One region of the Streptomyces sp. NPDC126510 genome, then DNA from elsewhere that is predicted to be linked to it. Evidence: riboswitches for the same ligand, from Rfam matches in the RefSeq annotation. Region 1 holds a riboswitch; each other region holds the start of a gene.

Evidence for each region. A riboswitch is a leader RNA that binds a small molecule or an ion and turns the genes downstream of it on or off. The one in region 1 is predicted to bind cobalamin.
Region 2: linked by a shared signal. The riboswitch ahead of ABTX60_RS16730 (CbtB domain-containing protein) and the one ahead of ABTX60_RS20070 (ribonucleoside-diphosphate reductase subunit alpha) in region 1 are both predicted to bind cobalamin.
Region 3: linked by a shared signal. The riboswitch ahead of ABTX60_RS21400 (energy-coupling factor ABC transporter permease) and the one ahead of ABTX60_RS20070 (ribonucleoside-diphosphate reductase subunit alpha) in region 1 are both predicted to bind cobalamin.
Region 4: linked by a shared signal. The riboswitch ahead of ABTX60_RS31035 (ABC transporter substrate-binding protein) and the one ahead of ABTX60_RS20070 (ribonucleoside-diphosphate reductase subunit alpha) in region 1 are both predicted to bind cobalamin.

The regions. Positions count from the first base shown of each region.
Region 1 is NZ_JBEORR010000013.1:66,107-71,331, forward strand. Features, by position in the region: gene ABTX60_RS20065 (ribonucleotide-diphosphate reductase subunit beta) at 1-526, opposite strand, end outside; gene ABTX60_RS20070 (ribonucleoside-diphosphate reductase subunit alpha) at 526-2,877, opposite strand; cobalamin riboswitch at 3,002-3,158, opposite strand; gene ABTX60_RS20075 (GNAT family N-acetyltransferase) at 3,211-3,717, opposite strand; gene mctP (monocarboxylate uptake permease MctP) at 3,849-5,225, opposite strand, start outside.
Region 2 is NZ_JBEORR010000010.1:217,725-222,949, reverse strand. Features, by position in the region: gene ABTX60_RS16740 (type III polyketide synthase) at 1-948, opposite strand, end outside; gene ABTX60_RS16735 (UbiA family prenyltransferase) at 1,085-1,855, shown strand; cobalamin riboswitch at 2,002-2,152, shown strand; gene ABTX60_RS16730 (CbtB domain-containing protein) at 2,189-2,410, shown strand; gene ABTX60_RS16725 (CbtA family protein) at 2,432-3,202, shown strand; gene ABTX60_RS16720 (histidine phosphatase family protein) at 3,231-3,821, opposite strand; gene ABTX60_RS16715 (cupin domain-containing protein) at 3,854-4,249, opposite strand; gene ABTX60_RS16710 (MIP/aquaporin family protein) at 4,383-5,225, opposite strand, start outside.
Region 3 is NZ_JBEORR010000014.1:91,759-96,983, forward strand. Features, by position in the region: gene ABTX60_RS21390 (MDR family MFS transporter) at 1-308, shown strand, start outside; gene ABTX60_RS21395 (serine/threonine-protein kinase) at 523-1,968, shown strand; cobalamin riboswitch at 2,095-2,279, shown strand; gene ABTX60_RS21400 (energy-coupling factor ABC transporter permease) at 2,310-3,011, shown strand; gene ABTX60_RS21405 (energy-coupling factor ABC transporter substrate-binding protein) at 3,008-3,376, shown strand; gene cbiQ (cobalt ECF transporter T component CbiQ) at 3,383-4,132, shown strand; gene ABTX60_RS21415 (energy-coupling factor ABC transporter ATP-binding protein) at 4,129-4,983, shown strand; gene ABTX60_RS21420 (maleylpyruvate isomerase N-terminal domain-containing protein) at 5,098-5,225, shown strand, end outside.
Region 4 is NZ_JBEORR010000026.1:45,982-51,206, reverse strand. Features, by position in the region: gene ABTX60_RS31050 (4-hydroxybenzoate 3-monooxygenase) at 1-431, opposite strand, end outside; gene ABTX60_RS31045 (APC family permease) at 454-2,058, opposite strand; gene ABTX60_RS31040 (CoA-binding protein) at 2,213-2,641, opposite strand; cobalamin riboswitch at 2,748-2,908, shown strand; gene ABTX60_RS31035 (ABC transporter substrate-binding protein) at 2,992-4,008, shown strand; gene ABTX60_RS31030 (FecCD family ABC transporter permease) at 4,092-5,057, shown strand; gene ABTX60_RS31025 (ABC transporter ATP-binding protein) at 5,054-5,225, shown strand, end outside.

The sequences.
Region 1 (5,225 bases):
TGCACGCGGCGAAGCAGATCAGGTTGAGCAGGAACCGGCGGCGGTCGGCCTGGGTCTCCAGCCGGTCCAGCTTGTCCACCGAGTCCATCCACTTGAAGCAGAACGAGGCCTTCTCGCGGATGGACGGGATGTTCTCCACGGCCGCGAAGGCCGCCGCGCGGTCCTCCGGGTCGGGCAGGTAGGTGTCCAGCAGCGTCAGATAGAACTGGACGTGCACGGCCTCCTCGAAGAGCTGACGGCTCAGGTACAGCCGGGCCTCGGGGGAGTTGATGTGCTTGTACAGCGTCAGCACCAGGTTGTTCGCGACGATCGAGTCACCCGTCGCGAAGAAGGCGACCAGCCGGCCGATCAGGTGCTGCTCCGCCGGTGACAGCTTGGCGAGGTCGGCGACGTCCGAGTGGAGGTCGACCTCCTCCACGGTCCAGGTGTTCTTGATGGCGTCCCGGTAGCGCTCGTAGAAGTCCGGGTAGCGCATGGGGCGCAGGGTGAGCTCGAAGCCGGGGTCGAGAAGGTTCTGGGTGCTCATTACTGGCAGGCCTCGCAGGACTCGGGGTTTTCCAGGGAGCAGGCGACCGCTTCGGGATCGGGGGTGGCCTGCACGGGGACGGTGGCCTTCGCGGCGCGGGCGATGCGGGTCGCCGGGCGCGAGCGCAGGTAGTACGTCGTCTTCAGCCCGGACTTCCAGGCGTAGGCGTACATCGAGGAGAGCTTGCCGATGGTCGGCGTCTCCAGGAAGAGGTTCAGGGACTGGGACTGGTCCAGGTACGGGGTCCTGGCCGCCGCCATGTCGATCAGGCCGCGCTGCGGGATCTCCCACGCCGTGCGGTAGAGGGCGCGGACGTCCTCGGGGATCCAGGCGAAGTCCTGCACCGAGCCGTTGGCCTCGCGCAGGGCCTCACGGCTGCGGGCGTCCCACACACCGAGCCGCTTCAGTTCGTCCACCAGGTAGGAGTTGACCTGGAGGAACTCGCCCGACAGCGTCTCGCGCTTGAACAGGTTGGACACCTGAGGCTCGATGCACTCGTACACGCCCGCGATCGACGCGATCGTCGCCGTGGGGGCGATGGCCAGCAGCAGCGAGTTGCGCAGACCGGTCGACGCCACGCGCTCGCGCAGGGCCGCCCAGCGCTCCGGCCAGGCCGGCTCGGTGGCGTAGTGGTCGGGGTGCAGCACGCCCCGGGCGGTGCGGGTCTTCTCCCAGGCCGGCAACGGGCCGCTCCGCTCGGCGAGGTCGGCGGAGGCCTCGTACGCGGCGAGCATGATGCGCTCGGCGATGCGGGTGGACAGGGCCTTGGCCTCGGGCGAGTCGAAGGGCAGGCGCAGCTGGAAGAAGACGTCCTGCAGGCCCATCGCGCCGAGGCCGACCGGGCGCCAGCGGGCGTTGGAGCGGCCCGCCTGCTCGGTCGGGTAGAAGTTGATGTCCACGACCCGGTCGAGGAACGTGACGGCCGTGCGGACGGTCTCGTCCAGCCGCTCCCAGTCGATGTCCCCGCCGGTCACGAACGCGCCGAGGGTGACCGAGCCGAGGTTGCAGACCGCCGTCTCCCCGTCGCTGGTGACCTCCAGGATCTCCGTGCACAGGTTGGAGGAGTGCACGACGTGGCCCGGCTCGGCCGTCTGGTTGGCGGTGCGGTTGGCGGCGTCCTTGAATGTCATCCAGCCGTTGCCGGTCTGCGCCAGGGTGCGCATCATGCGGCCGTACAGCTCGCGCGCGGGCAGGGTCTTCTTCGCCAGGCCCTTCGCCTCGGCCGCCCGGTACGCGGTGTCGAACTCCTCGCCCCACAGGTCGACCAGCTCGGGCACGTCCGAGGGGGAGAACAGCGACCAGCCGGCGTCTGCGTTCACGCGCCGCATGAATTCGTCCGGCACCCAGTGCGCGAGGTTCAGGTTGTGCGTACGGCGGGCGTCCTCGCCGGTGTTGTCGCGCAGCTCCAGGAACTCCTCGATGTCGGAGTGCCAGGTCTCCAGGTAGACCGCTGCCGCGCCCTTGCGGCGGCCGCCCTGGTTCACGGCGGCGACCGAGGCGTCCAGGGTCTTCAGGAACGGGACGATGCCGTTGGAGTGGCCGTTGGTGCCGCGGATCAGCGAACCGCGGGCGCGAATGCGGGAGTACGCGAGTCCGATGCCGCCGGCGTGCTTCGACAGCCGGGCCACCTGGTGGTACCGGTCGTAGATGGAGTCCAGCTCGTCCTTGGGGGAGTCGAGGAGGTAGCAGGACGACATCTGGGGGTGCCGGGTGCCGGAGTTGAACAGCGTGGGGGAGGAGGGGAGGTAGTCGAGGCGGCTCATGAGCCCGTAGAGCGCCGCGACCTCGTCCAGTGCGCGCGTGGTGTCGTCCTCGGCGAGGCCGCTCGCCACCCGCAGCATGAAGTGCTGGGGAGTCTCGACGACCTTGCGGGTGTGCGGGTGGCGCAGCAGGTAGCGGCTGTGCAGCGTGCGCAGGCCGAAGTATCCGAAGCGGTCGTCGGCCGCCCGGTCGATCAGCGCGTCGAGGCGGGTGGCGTGCACGCGCACGAATTCGGCGGTCCGGTCGGCGATGAGGCCCTCGCGGTGGCCGACCGCGACGGACTCGGTGAAGGACGTGACGCCCTGCGAGGCGGCCTCTTCGCGGATGCCGATCGTCAGCAGCCGGGCGGCCAGCCGGGAGTAGGCGGGGTCCTCGGAGATCAGACCGGCCGCGGCCTCCGTCGCCAGCTCCCGCAACTCCCGCTCGTCCGCCCGCGCGGACCGGCCCCGCAACGCGGCGGCTGCGACCCTGCCGGGATCGGCGTCGGGGAGGTCGGCGGTCAGCTCGGTCAGGGTCCGCAGCAGCGCGGCACCGGGGGCGTCGTGCTCTTCTTCGGCGGCTGAGACCGGTTCGGCTGGCGCGATGGTCACGTGGGGCTCTCCCTCGCTCGGCACGGGGGCCTCGTCGAGGGCAGGGGGCAGCACACGAGCGCACGCGGCGTCGCGTCCACCGGCCCATTCCACGAGGCCCGGACGTCTGGGCGCACCGGCCGGGTGGCCGGGCGCGCTGTCGGCAGGTCCTCGGACTGACTCCTGTGCGGGCCGGTTCCGGAAACAGAGCGGTTCCGGGAACAGACATGTACAAGTACACCGTTGCGGGACAGTTCCGGATTCGCACCGGATTCCCCTGCGGCGACAGCGAGCATGAGCATACATCTTGTGCCGGGTTCGGGCGGCACCCCCAGATGTTGTGTCGCGGTGGTTTCAGAGCGTCAACTGATAGGTGAGGAGAGTGATCTCTGTCAGCTCCGGCACCGGGTTCCAGTCACGCTCCGGTGTGCGGGTGAAGCCCAGCCGCTCGTAGATGCGGTGGGCCGCGTGCATGGTGCGCTGGGTCGACAGCACGACGCTCCGGCAGCCCGGGGTGGCCCGCGCCCGGTCGAGACAGGAGCGGACGAGGGCCTCGCCGACACCCCGGCCGCGCGCCGCGTGGGAGACGGCGAGCATGCGGATCTCGGCCTCTCCCGGGCCGGCTATGTCGGCCATGGGGCCGCCGGACGGGACGAAGGTGACGCCGCCGAGCACGCGGCCGTCCCTGAGTGCGGCCAGGACCTCCGCGGAGGTCGCCCTTCCGGCGACGTCCCGCAGCACGTGCTGGTACGGGTCGCTGTCACCGAAGTCGAGGAGGTTGTCCTGGAGGTAGGCCTGGACGGTGATGGCGCCGAGTTCGTCGTATTCGGTGGGTTCCACGGGGCGGATCAGGAGGTCCATGGCGTGAGTGTGCACGACAGCGGGCCGCCGAGGGTGCTTGCCCCTCGGCGGCCCGCTGCCGGTTGTGTGTGGTTGCTCGCGCCCACGCGGCGGAGCCGCAGACTGATACGGTCCCGCGCCCCTGAAGGCCCTTAGTGCGAGGTACCTGCTGTCGCAGGCGGGAGCTCCACCTGGACGCCGGGGTCGCCCGCGTCCGCCGTGTAGTCCTCCGGCTTGGTCTCGTCGACGCCGTCGGGGGCCTTCAGGGCCCTCAGGACGAAGGTCAGGACCACCGTCACCACCACGTTCAGGACGAACGCCGTGAGGCCGATGTAGCCGATCTCCCCGATGCCCGGGATCTCCTTCGCGGAGCCGCCGAAGTGCTTCTGCGTCGGGGAGGCCACGCCGTAGGCCGCGACCGTGCCGTAGACCATGCCGACCGCCCAGCCCGCCAGCAGGGCCCAGCGGTGGAACCAGCGGGTGAACAGGCCGCCGACCAGGGCCGGGAAGGTCTGCAGGATCCAGATGCCGCCCAGCAGCTGGAAGTTGATGGCGACCGTCTTGTCCATGGTGAGGACGAAGGCCAGCGCGCCGACCTTCACCAGCAGGGAGACCAGCTTGGAGACCTTGGTCTCCTGCGCCGGAGTGGCGTCCGGCTTGATGAAGTCCTTGTAGATGTTGCGCGTGAAGAGGTTCGCGGCCGCGATGGACATGATCGCCGCCGGCACCAGCGCGCCGATGCCGATCGCCGCGAACGCCACGCCCGCGAACCAGTCCGGGAACATCGTCTCGAACAGCTGCGGGATCGCCAGCTGCCCGTTCTGCACCTTGATGCCGGCCGCGATCGCCATGAAACCGAGCAGCGCCAGCAGACCCAGCATCAGCGAGTACAGCGGCAGGATCGTGGTGTTGCGGCGGATCACCTCACGGCTCTTCGAGGACAGCGTCGCCGTGATGGAGTGCGGGTACATGAAGAGCGCGAGGGCGGAGCCCAGCGCCAGCGTGGCGTACGTCCACTGGCCCGGCTCGGCCGGTGTCAGCGCACCGCGCGGCGCGCCCGTCGCCGGGTTGGTCTGGCTGTACGCCTCGCCGGCCTTGGCGAAGATCTCGTCGAAGCCGCCCAGCTTGATCGGGATGTAGATGATCGCCACCGCGATGACGATGTAGATCAGCGTGTCCTTCACGAACGCGATGAGCGCGGGGGCCCGCAGACCCGAGGAGTACGTGTACGCCGCGAGCACGCCGAACGCGATCAGCAGCGGCAGGTCCTTGACGAACCAGTTGGTGTTCTCACCGCCACCGACGCCCATCACGTCCAGCACGGCCTGGATGCCGACCAATTGGAGCGCGATGTACGGCATCGTCGCCAGGATGCCGGTCACGGCCACCGCCAGCGACAGGCCCTTCGAGCCGAAGCGGCCGCGCACGAAGTCGGACGTCGTGACGTAGCCGTGCTTGTGGGAGACCGACCACAGGCGGGGCAGGAAGGTGAAGATCAGCGGGTACACCAGGATCGTGTACGGCACCGC
Region 2 (5,225 bases), on a different contig from region 1:
AAGGGTGTCGGCGACGGCGGAGAGCACCTTGGGCCCTCCCGGATGGCACACCCAGGTGCCGATGTCCTCGACGGTGAGGCCGTACTCGGCCAGGAAACCACGCAGATGCCGACCGAAGTGGCTCCGTACGATGCCCGGGATGCCGGCACCGATCACCACGCGGAACCCGGTCGTGCCGATGCTCCAGCCGAGCAGTTGCTCGGTGTCCGGATACAGCCTGCTGCGCGTGGCGACCACGGTGGGGCCGGAGGCCCGCGGCCCGGCGGGTGTGCCGGCGCGAGCGACGAGTGCGGCGGCGCCGTCCCCGAACAGGGCGCCGGCCACGAGGTTGGCCTGGGAGTCGTCCCGTCGCTGAAGGGTCAGTGAGCACAGTTCGACGGCGAGCAGCACGGCCGTGCCACCGGGATGCCCACGCAGATAGTCGTGCAGCCGGGCCAGACCGGCCGCGCCCGCCACACACCCCAGTCCGAACACGGGCACCCTCTTGACGTCGGGCCGCATGCCCAGACGTCCGGCCAGCCGGGCATCGAGCGAGGGGGCGGCGATGCCGGTGACGGAGGTGCACACCAGGAGGTCGACATCGGCCGGTTCGAGTCCCGCTTCCTTCAGCGCGCCGGCGATGGCCTCTTCGCCCAGCTCCAGACCCGCCGCCATCCAGGCGTCGTTGGCCTGCCCGAAGTCGCGCAGGGCGGCGTACCGGGCGATCGGCAGCGCGAGGTGCCGGGCGCGGACCCCGGCGGACGCGTGCAGGCGGCGCAGCAGGGCGCGGTCGGCTCCCGGCGCCAGGCACAGATCGCCGATCGGTTCGGTGAGGTCGTCCTGGGCGTAGCGGTGCGCGGGCAGCGCCGTGTGGACCGCCGTGATCGTGGTCCCCGCAGGGAGCCGGGCCTTCCCGCGCACCGTGCCCGGTGAGGCGGGGAGGTCTTCGGCCGTCACAGGGACACGCATATCGACAGTGCCTCTCTCGCCCTCTTTGCCCATTTATCTTGCCTGTGTGTCTCTACACCCGTCACCGGTCCTCTCCCGAGCGACACGCCGCGTTCCGGCGCTGTTGCGTTCCTGCCACCTGGAACCGGCGCTCGCCGTGACAGCGTTCGCGACCGTGCTGGCCGTCGCGGCCGGCCGGGGCGCGGCGGGTGCGGCCGAGGTGGCGGCAGCCGTGCTGGTGGGCCAGCTCTCGGTGGGCTGGTGCAACGACGCGGCCGACGCCCGGCGCGACGCGTTCTGCGGGCGCAGCGACAAGCCGGTGGCCACCGGCGAACTGCCGCTCCGGGCCGCGGCCGTCGCAGCCGGGACGGCCCTGGGCCTGTGCGTGCCGCTGTCCCTGCTGAGCGGCGCTCTCGCAGGAGTGGCGCACTTCGCCGCGGTCGCCACCGCCTGGAGCTACAACCTGCTGTTCAAACGCACGCCGCTCTCCCCGCTGCCCTACGCCGTCGCCTTCGGTCTGCTGCCGGCGTTCGTCACCCTCGGCCTGCCCTCGCCGTCCTGGCCCGCCTGGTGGGCGATGGCGGCCGGGGCCCTGCTGGGGGTGGGGGCGCACCTGGTCAACGTGCTTCCGGACATCCGGGACGATCTCGCGACCGGGGTGCGCGGCCTCCCGCAGAGGCTGGGCCGCGGAGCCTGCCGATGGCTGGCGCCGTCCCTGATGCTCGCCGCCGTCTGCGTGCTCGTCACCGGCCCGCCCGGAGGCGTGGGGCGCCCGGGCTGGGTTCTGGCGGGGGCGGCCGTCGTCGTGTCGGTCGCGGGCACGACCCTGCCCGTCGACGACCGCAGCCGGTGGCCGTTCCGGGCGGCTGTCATCGTCGCGGGCCTGGCCGTGACCCAACTCCTCCTGCGCGGCCCGGACATGTCGTAGGCGTCGAAGGTCCGCTCAGCAGCCCACGCGGAAGTTCGTGTCCTGCCGGCCGGGCCGTAGGGCGCCGTCATGTCACCGTCGATACTTGTGTTCGGTCGCAGGTAAGCGTTCGGTGAGAGCCGACCTCGGCTTCACGCCTGGGCATTGGTCATGTACCGGCCGAGCGGTACGGTCGGTGCGAATCGACGACGGCAGGACGGAAGCCGGTGGGAATCCGGCACGGTCGCGCCACTGTGTGCTCCCTCCCCGAAACGGGACGGGGCGAGTCAGACCCGTAGCCGTCGTCCCGTGCACCACCGACAGGGGACGCGAGCTCCCCGAGGAGGACCCGCCATGGCGCAGCATGTCGCCCAGCCGACCGACACCACTCCCGCCCTCCCCGCCAAGCTGCCGATCGGCGCGATCGTCCCCTGGGCGGTCTTCTTCGGCGTCCTGATGCTGGTCCTGCTCTACTTCGTCGGCGCCGAGCAGGGCGCCACCTCCGTCGTCTCCGGCGAGGACGTCCACGAGTGGGTGCACGACGCACGCCACCTGCTCGGCTTCCCCTGCCACTGACGCCGCGGAGCCGCATCCCTCATGAACTCCACCCTGGTGAGAAACCTGCTCGTGCGCGGCATGCTCGCCGGTCTCGCCGCCGGCGTATTCGCCCTGGCCGTCGCCTACTTCCTCGGTGAACCGCTCGTCGACCGGGCGATCGGCTTCGAAGAGGCCCATGCCCCCGCTCACGGGCACGAGGCCGAACTCGTCTCCCGCGGCCTGCAGTCCACCGCCGGCCTGGCCACCGGCGTCCTCCTCTACGGGGTCGCCTTCGGCGGTATCGCGGCTCTGGCCTACTGTTTCGCGCTCGGCCGGGTGGGCCGCTTCAGTCCCCGGGCCACCGCGCTGCTGCTGTCCGGTGGCGCTCTGCTCGCCGTCTACGTCGTACCGTTCCTGAAGTATCCGGCCAACCCGCCGGCCGTCGGCGACCCCGACACGATCGGCCGTCGGACCACCCTGTACTTCCTGATGATGCTGCTCGGCGTCCTGCTGGCGATCGCCGCCACCCTCCTCGGCAAGCGCCTCGCGCGGGGCCTGGGCACCTGGTGGGCGACGGTCGCCGCGGTGGCCGCGTTCGTTCTCGCGATCGGGCTCGCGTACGCGTTCCTGCCCGCCGTCGACGAGGTTCCCGCCGGCTTCCCAGCCACCGTGCTGTGGCGGTTCCGCCTCTGCGCGCTGGCCGTCCAGACCACCCTCTGGTCCGGATTCGGGCTGCTCTTCGGCGAGTTGGCCGAGCGGTTGCCGACCCCCGGGCCCGCGACGTCCACAGCCCCGGCCCGGCCGGTCGCCGCACCCCGACGGCCTGCCTGAAGCAGCGTTCCCGGAGAGCCGGCGCGACTCAGTGCTCCGCGCCGGCTTCCGGCACGTCCAGCGGGCGCCCGAGCCGCAGGTTCCAGCGCCCGGCCCGCCCGCTGAGTTCCGTCGCAGTCAGCGGCGGCACGTCCAGCCGCCGAAATCCCGCCGTCGGCAGGCCCAGGGCGTGAACCACGGCCGCCCGTACGACGTCCGGCTCGACCACGGCGAGCGTGCGCCCGTCCGTCTCGCGGAGGCCGTCCAGCCAGTGGGCGACCCGCGCACATGCGTCCCGTACCGATTCCCCGCCGTGGGGTGCGCTGGAGGGATCGGTCAGCCACCGCCCCACCGCCTCCGGTTCGGCGACGGCCACCTCGTCGAGGGTCCGGCCGCGCCACCGCCCCACATTCAGCCCCGTGAGCCCGGCCTCCTCGACCCCGTCCAGACCGAGCGCCCCGGCGGTCTGCCGGCAGCGCGCACTGGGGGAGACGACCACCCGGGCGGCCCGGGGCAGCGACCCGGCCGCCGCCGAGGCCCGCTCCCGCCCGCCCTCGTCGAGCGCGCCCCCGTCGTCGAAACGGGCCTGCCGCAGCGAGCGGTTCATCGCGGGAGAGACGAGGACGACTCGGCTGGTCATCCGTCCGTGCCCCCCCCTGCCCGGCACCGAGGTCACGTCCGCGGCCGGCCCTGGATCTGCATGCCCGGGCGGCGGCGGTGGACCGTCACGTACGACAGGCCGTCCGCGCCCGCGGTCACGCTGCGCACGCTGCCGTGCGGCAGCCAGACCAGGCTGCCGGGCTCCACCGGGTGCGGCCCGGCCGCGGAGCCGAGCGTGCCGTCCCCCGAGACGACGAGCAGCAGGACGTCGAGGTCGGGTTCGGCGTGGGCGTCGATGGACCCCTCGGGCGGGACGCGGACGAGGTTGGCGTCCAGCTGCCGGCCGGGTTCGGCCAGCCGCCACAGAGCGCCGGTCGCCTCCGGTTCGGCCGCGGCGAGCGACCCGGTATTGCCGAGGATCCGCGGAAGAGGGGTGTCGGCCGCGGAGAGCTCCTCCGGGTCAGTCATGGATCGTGCCACCATCCGATTCGGGCCTGCCCTGGGCCGATTCACCTGTACGGCGGGCGATCCGCACCTCTCACGGGCGGACGCCCGGATGAATTTAGCATCGGCCGCGGTCCCGGCCGCGGCCGATGCGCGCTCACTCGTCGTCGGAGGTGGTGGGGCGCGTCCGACCGGGCTCCGGTGCCTCGCCCTGTTGCGCGCGGGCGTGCAGTACGTCGCCGATGAAGAGGTCGTACACCAGGACGCCGATCACACCGCCGACGAGCGGTCCGACGATCGGGATCCACCAGTAGTCGCTGAACGCCCCGGCCAGACTGCCGGGGAAGGCCAATCCGTCCCATCCCGCCATCCAGGTGAACAGGCGCGGGCCGAAGTCGCGGGCCGGGTTGATGGCGTATCCGGCGTTCGCCCCGAAGGACATGCCGATGGCCGCCACGACGAAGCCGATCACCAGCGGGCCGAGATTCGCCTTCACGGCGGTGTTGCGCAGGTCGATGATCGCCACGACCAGCATGACCAGGAAGGCGGTGCCGACGATCTGGTCGATCAGCGGACCCCAGATGCCTCCGTTGAAGTACGGCGCCGGGAACGTCGCGAAGATCGAGAAAGAGGCGAGGGTCTTTCCGTCGGTCTTCGGCCCCTTGAAGGCGGCGTCGAACGCGTTGATGGCGTCGTGGTACACGGCGTAGACCAGGGCCGCCCCCGCCAGGGCGCCGGCCACCTGGGACACCCAGTAGGGCAGGACCTTGACCCAGGGGAACTTACGGCGGACGGCGAAGGCCAGGGTGACCGCCGGGTTGATGTGCGCTCCGCTGACGCCGCCGGCCACATAGATGCCGAGGATCACGGCCATGCACCAGCCCCAGGTGATCAGGAGCCAGTCCCCGGCGCCGAGGAAGAAGATGGTGGGCCCCTCGGTACGGCCCGAGCCGGGCAGGGCCGCCACCGTCATCGCCACCACGCCGCACCCGAAGGAGAT
Region 3 (5,225 bases), on a different contig from region 1:
GGACGGGCACGGCCGGGCTGCTCCCGGCCGCGGGCTTCGTGATCTTGCTCACCGTGGGGCAGATGCTGGTCGTGCCCGCCGCCCGCGCCTGGGTGCCCGACCTCGCCGAGGAGGGCCGGCTCGGGCTCTACACGGGTGCGCTGTCGTCCGTCTCGGGCCTGATCGTCCTGGCCGGCAGCGCGGCCACCGGCTTCCTGCTCGACCTGGGCCTGCCGACCGCCGTGCCGTGGCTGGCCCTGGCGGCCGTACCGGCCCTGGCGGTGGCCCTGTTGCCGCACCGGGAGAAGGGGACGGGCGCGGCGGTCTGACACCGTGCCGGCCTTCCGGGGCGACCGGGCGCCGTGAGTGTCACCCCGGCGTGCGACTCTTTCGCTCCGGGATTTCCCTGCCGGACCGTGCGAGGACACCGCTGCGGAGATCGGCGGTCATGCCGCGCCAGTATCCTGGGTCGGCTGCGGCACCCCCATCAATCCCCGCGCAGCAGCGGGGAGTTCGGCCTGCGGCGACGACCTTCCCCTATGCGTGAGACGAGGACGAGTGCTGCTAGCGGGCCGCTACCGGCTGGATGTGGAGATCGGGCGCGGTGGAATGGGAGAGGTCTGGCGTGCGTACGACGAGACGCTCGCCAGAGCAGTGGCCCTCAAGCTGCTGCTGCCCCAGGACACCGACGCCACGGCGGCCTCCCGGTTCCGTCTGGAGGCTCAGACCGCCGGACGGCTCAACCACCCCAACGTGGTCGGTGTGCTGGACTTCGGTGAGTTCGACAACCGGCTGTATCTGGTGATGGAACTGGTCGAGGGCGACAGTCTCGCCGGGGTGCTGACCGGCTCCGGCGCGCTGCCCGCCGAGCGGGTGGCCCTGCTCGCCGCGCAGGCGTCCGCGGGGCTCGCCGCCGCGCACGCGCAGGGCATCGTGCACCGGGACGTCAAACCGGCCAACCTGCTGCTGGACGCGGGCGGCACGCTCAAGATCGGGGACTTCGGCATCGCGCGGTTCCTCGACGACCCCGGCGCGGCGCTCACCGCCACCGGCCAGATCATCGGCACCGGCCTCTACCTCGCGCCCGAGCGGGCCCTGGGCAAGCCCGCGGGGCCCGCCTCCGACATGTACTCCCTGGGCTGCGTGCTCTACCAGCTCCTCAGCGGGCGCCCGCCGTTCGAGGCCGACACCGCGGTCGCCCTGCTCCACCAGCACCTCGACTCGGCTCCGGTGCCGCCGCGCGAGCTCGGTGTCGCCAATCTTCCGCCGGCGTTCGAGAGCTATCTCCTCGGTCTGCTCGCCAAACAGCCCGAGGACCGTCCCACCGCGCAGCAGGCCGCCGAGTGGTTCGCCCAGGGCGCCTGGCGGGGCCTGCCCGAGCCGCTGCCGGAGGTCTCGCCGCCGCCGCGGCCGAACACCGCGTCCCGCGCGATGCCCGCCGGGCCGGGACCGTACGCGACCGCCGAGACCGGCAGCCCGACCACCTACGCGCTGCCCGCCACCACGGGCCACCGCACCGCCGCCCGGGCGGCCCAGGCGGGGCGTTCGGGCCGCTCGCGCGGCGGTCATGGCAACCGGTCGAAGCTGGCCGCGACGGCCGCCGCCGCGGCCCTCTTCGTCGCCGCGATGCTCATCGGCATGCGCTGGTTCTCGCCCGACACGACCGCGGAGGGCACGGAACCCGACGCGTCCCCGAGCGCGAGCAGCCCCGCCGCCACGCCGTCCACCGAATCCGCCACGCCCGATTCCTCCGATCCGCAGGCCGACCCGGCGGCCGGACCGGGTGCCGCCGACACGCCCGCCACCGGCACCGTGGCCGATGTCACTCCGTCAACGCCGCCCCCTTCCCCGACGCCGTCCGCCTCCGCGCCGGGTGCCGCCACTCCGACGGAGGAAGCGGTCGACGGCGGCCCGCAGCAGCCGGAGCCGGAGAAGCCGGGCCAGGCCGGGGACGACGGGGAGAGCGACGACGGCGGGGACGACGACTGACACGGCCCGGACGTCGCGCGGCGGCACGTGCGCGGATCGCTTGGACCAGCCGGGGATGCGCCGGTATGCGAACGGGCGCCCCCTCGCGCGCCCCTTGGGTGGCTTGTCATCGCCCTTATCCCGGCCTTATTGTCACCAGGCCTTGGTGAACGGGAAATCCGGTGTGATGCCGGTGCGGCCCTCGCCACTGTGAATCGGGAAGTCCGGCTCCGGCCCTCACGGGCAGCCACTGGGTCCTTGCGACCCGGGAAGGCGGAGTCCGGGCGGTGGTACCCGTCAGCCAGGAGACCGGCCAAGGCGCGTCAACCATCCACGAGGTGCTGGAGAGGGTCTGCTGAGCCATGCACATAGCCGAGGGTTTCCTTCCTCCGGCGCACGCGGTCGCCTGGGGCGTCGCGTCGGCGCCGTTCGTCGTCCACGGGGTCCGGTCGCTCACCCGTGAAGTGCGCGAGCACCCCGAGAGCACACTGCTCCTCGGTGCCTCCGGCGCCTTCACGTTCGTCCTGTCCGCCCTGAAACTGCCGTCCGTGACCGGCAGTTGCTCGCACCCCACCGGCACGGGCCTGGGAGCCATCCTGTTCCGGCCGCCCATCATGGCGGTGCTGGGCACCATCACCCTGCTCTTCCAGGCGCTGCTGCTCGCACACGGCGGCCTGACCACGCTCGGCGCCAACGTCTTCTCCATGGCGATCGCCGGCCCCTGGGCCGGATACGCCGTCTACAAGCTGCTGCGGCGCGCCAACGCGCCGCTGATGGTGGCGGTGTTCTCCGGCGCGTTCGTCGCCGACCTGTCCACGTACTGCGTCACCAGCGTGCAGCTGGCCCTCGCGTTTCCCGACCCGGGCAGCGGATTCCTGGGCGCGCTCGGCAAGTTCGGTGCCATCTTCGCCGTCACGCAGATCCCGCTCGCGGTGAGCGAGGGCCTGCTGACCGTGCTCGTGATGCGCCTGCTGGTGCAGTCCAGCAAGGGCGAACTGACCCGGCTGGGCGTGCTCCTCGCCGAGAGGCAGACCAGGACCGAGACGGAGGCGGTGGCCCGATGAGCAGGAACACGAAGATCAACCTGGTGCTGCTGTTCGTCGTGGTGGCGCTCGCGGTGCTGCCCTTGGCCCTCGGCCTCGGCGACCACAAGAAGGAGCCGTTCACGGGCTCCGACGGCCAGGCCGAGACGGCGATCACCGAACTCAAGCCGGACTACGAGCCGTGGTTCTCACCGCTGTACGAGCCACCGTCCGGCGAGATCGAGTCGGCCCTGTTCTCCCTCCAGGCGGCCCTCGGCGCCGGTGTCCTCGCCTACTACTTCGGCCTGCGCCGGGGCCGCAGGCAGGGCGAGCAGCGGGCGCTGGAGCGGGAGGCCGACAGCGCGCTTCCCGGCGCCGCCGGGAAGTCCACCGCGGAACGGGACTGAGCCCGGGTGCTGCCGATCGACGCGGCGGCGCACAGCAGTCGCTGGCGCCGCCGCCATCCCGTGGACAAGGCCGTGCTCGGGCTCGGTCTCACCGTGCTCGCGATCTCCCTGCCGCCCTGGCCGGGCGCCGCCCTGGTCCTCCTGACGGCACTGGCGGTGCTGCTGGGGCCGGCCGGTGTGCCCGGACGGCGGTTGTGGCGGGCCTACCGGGTGCCGCTGGGCTTCTGTGTGACCGGCGCGCTGACGCTGCTCGTCCAGGTGGGCGGGCCAGGCGGGTTCGCCTCCCTCGCCGACGACGGGCCGGTGCGGGCCGGGGAGTTGCTGCTGCGGACCTCGGCGGCCTCCCTGGGCGTGCTGCTGTTCGCCTTCACCACGCCCATGTCCGACCTGCTGCCCCGACTGGTCCGGGCCGGGATTCCCGCGGCGGTCGTCGACGTCGCGCTCGTGACGTACCGGATGAGCTTCCTGCTGCTGGACTCGATGCGGCGCATCAGGGAGGCCCAGGCGGCCCGGCTCGGGCACACCGGCCGGGGCGCTCAGTGGCGTTCCCTGGCCGGGCTCGGCGCCACCGCGTTCGTCCGGGCCTTCGACCGGGCCGGCCGGCTCCAGGCCGGGCTCGCCGGACGCGGCTACGACGGCACCCTGCGGGTCCTGGTGCCCGAGGCCCGGGTCTCCGTCCGCTTCACGGCGGCCAGTTGCGCGCTGCTCGTCGCGCTGGCCGTCCTCACCCTCGTACTGGAAAGGCCGCTGACATGAGCGAGCCCGCCCTCGTCGCCCTGCGGGGCGCGTCCTTCGCCTACGAGGACGGCCCGACCGTGCTCAGCGGCCTCGACTTCGAGATCCGCGAGGGCCGCGCGCTGGCGCTGCTCGGCCGCAACGGCAGCGGCAAGACCACGCTGATGCGACTGCTCAGCGGCGGGCTGAAGCCGCACGAGGGGCGGCTGACGGTCGAGGGTCAGCCCGTGGCGTACGACCGCAGGGGGCTGACCCGGCTGCGGACGACCGTGCAGCTGGTGGTGCAGGACCCCGACGACCAGCTGTTCGCCGCGTCCGTCGAGCAGGACGTCTCGTTCGGGCCGCTGAACCTCGGCCTGGACGACACGCAGGTACGGGCGCGGGTGGCGGAGGCGCTCGCCGCGCTGGACATCGCGGCCCTGGCCGACCGGCCGACCCATCTGCTGTCCTACGGACAGCGCAAACGCACGGCCATCGCGGGTGCGGTCGCCATGCGACCGCGCGTCCTCGTCCTGGACGAGCCCACGGCCGGACTCGACCCCGACGGCCAGGAGCGGCTCCTCACCACCCTCGACGGGCTCCGTGCCGCCGGCACCACGGTCGTGATGGCCACCCACGACGTCGATCTCGCCCTGCGCTGGGCCGACGACGCGGCGCTCCTCACGCCGTCCGGTGTCCGCACCGGGCCCGCGGCCACGGCACTGGCCCGCACGGATCTCCTGCGGGAGGCGGGGCTGCGTCTGCCGTGGGGCGCCGCGGTGACGGAACTTCTGCGGTCCCAGGGGCTGTTGACCGAAACGGAGCGGGGTCCGCGTACACCGGACGAGCTCGCCGTGCTCGCGGGAGGGTGGTTGGGGGCGTCGGGCGGGTGAGAGTCCCGCGGCGGTGAGCACGGCCCGTCCCGGCGCGGGCAGGCCTCCCGCCGTGGCGCGGCGCCGGCCGAAACGCGCTTGTCCGGTGCCGCCGCGCGGCACTACGTTGCCGAGGTGGATCTCTTCTCCCGCACCTGGACGGCATTGCGCGCGGCGGTGGCCGACCTCTCCGACGAGGACTTCGGGCGGCCCTCCGGCTGCACGGGCTGGCTGGTGCGGGACCTGGTGTGCCACCTGATCGT
Region 4 (5,225 bases), on a different contig from region 1:
TCGTGCAGCTCCACGTCCCGGACGCCGAAGCGCATCTCGCCGCCGCGGACGTCGGCGTACTCGCGCACCAGGTCCGTCACCAGCAACGGCTGGGGGTAGACGAAGTGGTGACTGCCCGTCAGCTCGCCGTAGGGGAACCGGTAGCGCTCCCCGTCGAAGCGGAACTCGCACGCGGTGTGCAGTTCCGCGCGGTCCAGCAGGTTCCTGGCGAGGCCCCGCTTCTCCAGGCCCCGGACGGCCCATTCCTCGATCACCCCGGCGCGGGGCCGCTGTTCGATGAACTCACGGGTCTCCGTCTCCAGCACCAGACAGTCGACGGACGCGGCCCGCAGGATGTTCCCGACGGTCAGACCCGCCGGACCGGCGCCCACGACAACGACTGGGAAGCGTTGCGGGGCGCCGGAGTCGGAGGGCGCAGAGGCGTGGGTCATGCGCACATTATGGAGGCCGGTCTCAGTGGACCGGCACCTCCGTGACGGCCACCTCCTCGATGCTCAGCTCGATCTCTCCGGACAGGGAGGCCGAGGCCCGGGCCCAGTAGTAGATCGCCAGCGAGAACACCGCGACGACCAGGATGTCCCACCACAGTCCGAGGTGCCCCTGGCCGCCGAATCCGCCCTGCCAGGAGATGACGCCCATGCCCAGCAGGTAGACGGGCAGCCACTGGGCGGCCTTCCAGTCGAGCCGGGGAGCGTCGGGCAGGCCCTTGCTGGTGGCGTACCAGGCGTAGCCGCCGAGCAGGACGTAGCCGAGGACGATGGCCACGCCGAGCCGCCACAGGGTGTCCCAGGTGGACCAGTAGATGATGAGGTTGGCCACCACGAACGACAGCGGTGAGAGGACCTTCCCGCCGGGCAGGCGGTAGGGGCGTTCCCGGTGCGGCAGCCGGTCCGCGAACACGCCGTAGGCCAGCGGGGCGCCCGCGTACATCAGCACGCTCGCCGAGGTGATGAAGCTGACCAGCTGCTGCCAGCTCGGGAACGGCAGGAAGCAGACCACGCCCGTCACGAAGGACACGATCAGCCCGAACCACGGCACGCCGCGCGCGTCGGTGCGGACGAAGAGCTTCGGCGCGTAGCCGTTGCGGGCCAGTCCGTAGGAGACCCGGGACGTGGCCGTCGTGTAGATCAGTCCGGTGCCGCCCGGGGAGACCACCGCGTCCAGGTACAGCACCACGCTCAGCCAGCCGAGGCCCAGCAGGGTCGCGAGCCCCGCCCACGGGCCGCTGATGCCCGGGTAGTCGAGCTTGGTCCAGCCGTGCGCGAAGGAGCCCAGCGGCAGGGCGGCGATGAAGACGATCTGCAGCAGGACGTAGATGGCCGCCCCGATGGCGACCGAACCGATCGTCGCGCGCGGCAGGTCCCGTTGCGGGTCCCGGCTCTCGCCCGCCAGCTGGATCGCCTGCTCGAAGCCCAGCAGGGCGAAGATGATGCCGCTGGAACTGACGGCGCTCAGCACACCGTGGGCGCCGAACGGCGCGAAACCGTGCTCGGTGAAGTTGCCCGGGTGGAAGTTGCCCGCCGCGATGATGAAGATCGCGGCCAGCGGCACGGCCACCTTCCACCAGGTGGCGGCGCTGTTGGTGTGCGCCAGGATCCGCACTCCGAGGAAGTTGACGACGACGAACACGGCCATCAGGACGACCGCGACGACGAAGCCGCTCGTCGTCAGGGTCCCGTCCTTCGGGTGCTGGAAGCCCTGCGCCCAGTGCCAGTGCCCGGCGTAGCCGATCATGGCCTCGACCTCGATCGGTGCCACCGTCGCGGCCTGGAGCCAGGAGAACCAGCCGAAGGACATGCCGGCCAGTCCGCCGAACGCGTAGTGCGGATAACGGGCGGTGCCGCCGGCGACCGGGAACATGCCGCCGAGTTCCGCGTGCACCAGTGCCAGCAGCACGATCGCCACCGCACCGATGAGCCAGGACAGGATCGCCGCGGGGCCGGCCGCCACGACGGCCTTCTCGGCGCCGTACAACCAGCCCGAGCCGATGATGGAGCCGACCGAGGCCCACATGAGCCCGATCAGCCCGACATCCCGGCGCAGGCCGTCTCTTTCCATGAATTCAGGGGCCTCTCATAAATGAACTCGGAGAGTTCAGTGAGCAAGAGGCCTCAGATTAGGAATGGACTGCCCGGAGGCAGAAGAGGAGTTGTGCACGCTTGACCGGGCGCGGGAAACCTTGACCGACTGCGGGTATTTCCTGGAGAACGCTTCAGGATTCCTGTACGCGGTGATGAGGCAGCCGTGGGATCTCGATGGCCGGGCAGCGGTCCATCACCATCTCCAGGCCCGCCGAACGGGTCCGGTCGTACGCCGCCTCGTCGATCACGCCGAGCTGGAACCAGATGCCCTTCGCGCCCTTGGCGACCGCCTCGTCCGCGACGGCACCGGCGAGGTCGCTGTTCACGAACACGTCCACCACGTCCACGTCGAAGGGGATGTCCGCCAGGCTCGCGTACCCCTTCTCCCCGTGCACCGTCTCCGCTTTGGGGTGCACCGGCACAACGCGCTTGCCGAAACGCTGGAGCACGGCGGCGACGCCGTACGCGGCGCGCTGCCGGTTCGACGACAGGCCGACCACGGCCCAGGTGTCGCCTAGCCCGGTGAGGATCCTGCGGACCGTTGCCTCGTCGCCGTACACCGGCGGCCTCCTCCGAAGTCGTGAACGAGCTGCTCTCCGTTCAACCCGTTCAACGGCTCCGGGTGCGCGGTGATTCCCCGGACGGCCCCCGTGATAGCTTGCCGAGGCCAGTCGAACCCATGTACGTGGGTCAGGGAATCCGGTGCGAATCCGGAACTGACGCGCAGCGGTGAGGGGGACGGGCGGGGCCTCGGCCACTGGACTCCTCCGCGGACGTCCGGGAAGGCGCTCCGACCCGGGTGAACCCGAGTCCGAAGACCTGCTGGCGGCCCCCGCGGCCGCGCGCGGCGGGGGAGCACCGTACGACCGGGCTCCGCGATCGGGCCCTCGACGACTGAGGACTGGTTCCCGTGCCCCTCGCCCGACCCTCCCGTGCCGCCGTCCTGCTCACCACCGGCTCCCTGCTGCTGACCGGCTGTGGCGGGAGCGCGTCCACCGACGCGAACGCCGCCGTCACGCTCACCGACTGCGGACACGAGGTCCGCATTCCCGCCCCGCCGAGACACGCCGTGTCCCTCAACCAGGGCACCACCGAGATTCTGCTCTCCCTCGGGCTCGCCGACCGCCTCGCCGGCACGGCCACCTGGACCGACCCCGTGATGAAGGGACTGGAGAAGGCCAACGCGAGGGTGCCGCGCATCGCCGACGACAACCCGTCCTTCGAACGCGTCCTGGACACCGAGCCCGACTTCGTCGCCGCCTCCTTCGTCTCCACCCTCGGCAAAGGCGGCGTCGCCACCCGCGAGCAGTTCGAGAAGCTCGGCGTCCCCACCTACGTCTCCCCCTCCGACTGCGCCGGCAAGGACAACTCGGGCGGCGGCGACGGCGCACGCGACAAGCCCCTGGACATCGACACCGTCTACGGCGAAGTCCACGACCTCGCGACCGTGTTCGGCGTGAAGAAACGCGGCGACGCGCTCGTGGCCTCCCTTCAGCAGCGCATGAGGAAGGCCACGAAGGGCATCGACGCCTCCGACGTCACTCTCCTGTACTGGTTCGCGAACTCCGAATCGCCCTACATGGCGGGCTGTTGCGGAGCACCCGGCATCATCACCCGGGCCCTCGGAGCGAAGAACGTCCTCGACGACACGCACGAGGAGTGGCCCCAGGTCAACTGGGAGACGGTCGCCGACCGCGACCCCGACGTCCTCGTCATCGGCGACCTGACCCGCGAGTCCCAGACCGCCGAGTCGGCCGCGAAGAAGATCGCCTTCCTGGAGTCCAACCCGGTCACCAGGACCATGGACGCCGTTCGGCACAAGCGGTACGTGCTGCTCAGCGGGCAGGCCATGAACCCGACGATCCGCACCGTCGAGGGCGTGGAACAGGTGGCCGCCGGGCTGCGCCGGTTCGGGCTGGCGAAGTGACCGCCCGGGAGCAGGGGCCGGTGGCCGCCGGGCCCGGGCGCCGGGCCGGGCTCGCGCTGGGCCTGGCCGGGGCCGTCGCGCTCATGACCTCCCTCGCCGTCGCCATCACCATCGGTCCCGCCGACCTCGGCGTCGCCGACGTGTGGTCCGTCGTGGCGGCCCATCTCGGGCTCGGCAGCTCCGGGCTGACGCCGATCCGCGACGGGATCGTCTGGCAGCTGCGACTGCCGCGCACCCTGCTCGCCGCCGTGTGCGGGGCCGGACTGGCCGTGTGCGGGGCGGTGATGCAGTCCCTGCTGCGCAACCCGCTCGCCGACCCGTTCGTGCTCGGGGTGTCCTCGGGCGCCTCCACCGGCGCGGTCCTCGTCGTCGTGCTGGGCGTGGGCGGCGGCGCCCTCCCGGTGTCGGCGGGCGCGTTCCTCGGCGCCCTGCTGTCGTTCGCGCTGGTGCTCCTGCTCAGCCACACCCTCGGCGGCACCACCGACCGGGTCGTCCTCGCGGGCGTCGCCGCCATGCAGCTCTTCTCGGCGCTCACCTCCTTCATCGTGATGACCTCCGCCGACGCCGAGACGACCCGCGGCGTGCTGTTCTGGCTCCTCGGCTCGCTCGGCGGTTCCGGCTGGACCGACGTGTGGCTGTGTCTGGCCGCGCTGGCGGTGGCGCTGGTGGTGTGTCTGTCGTACGCCCGAACCCTCGACGCCTTCGCTTTCGGGCAGGACGCCGCCGCCGCGCTCGGAGTGTCCGTCGCCCGCACCCGCCTGGTCCTGCTGTGCGTCACGGCCCTGCTCACGGCGGCCCTGGTCAGCTCGGCCGGGGCGATCGGCTTCGTCGGACTGGTCCTGCCGCACGCCGCCCGGGCCCTGACCGGCCCCGGGCACGCACGACTGCTACCGGTCACCGCCCTCGCGGGAGCGGTGTTCCTGGTGTGGGTGGACACCCTGGCCCGTACCGTCCTCGATCCGCAGGAGGTTCCGGTGGGTGTCGTGACGTCGCTGATCGGGGTGCCGGCGTTCGTGGCGGTGCTGTACCGGACCCGGAGGGTGCGGTGAGCGGCGCGGGGGCGCCGACGGGCGCGGGGCTGCGGGCCGACCGGGTCAGCCGCCGTGCCGACGGGCGTCTCATCCTGGACGGCGTCGCCCTCGCGCCGGAGACCGGCTCCACGGTCGGTGTCCTCGGCCCCAACGGCTCCGGCAAGTCCACGCTGCTGAGGCTGCTGG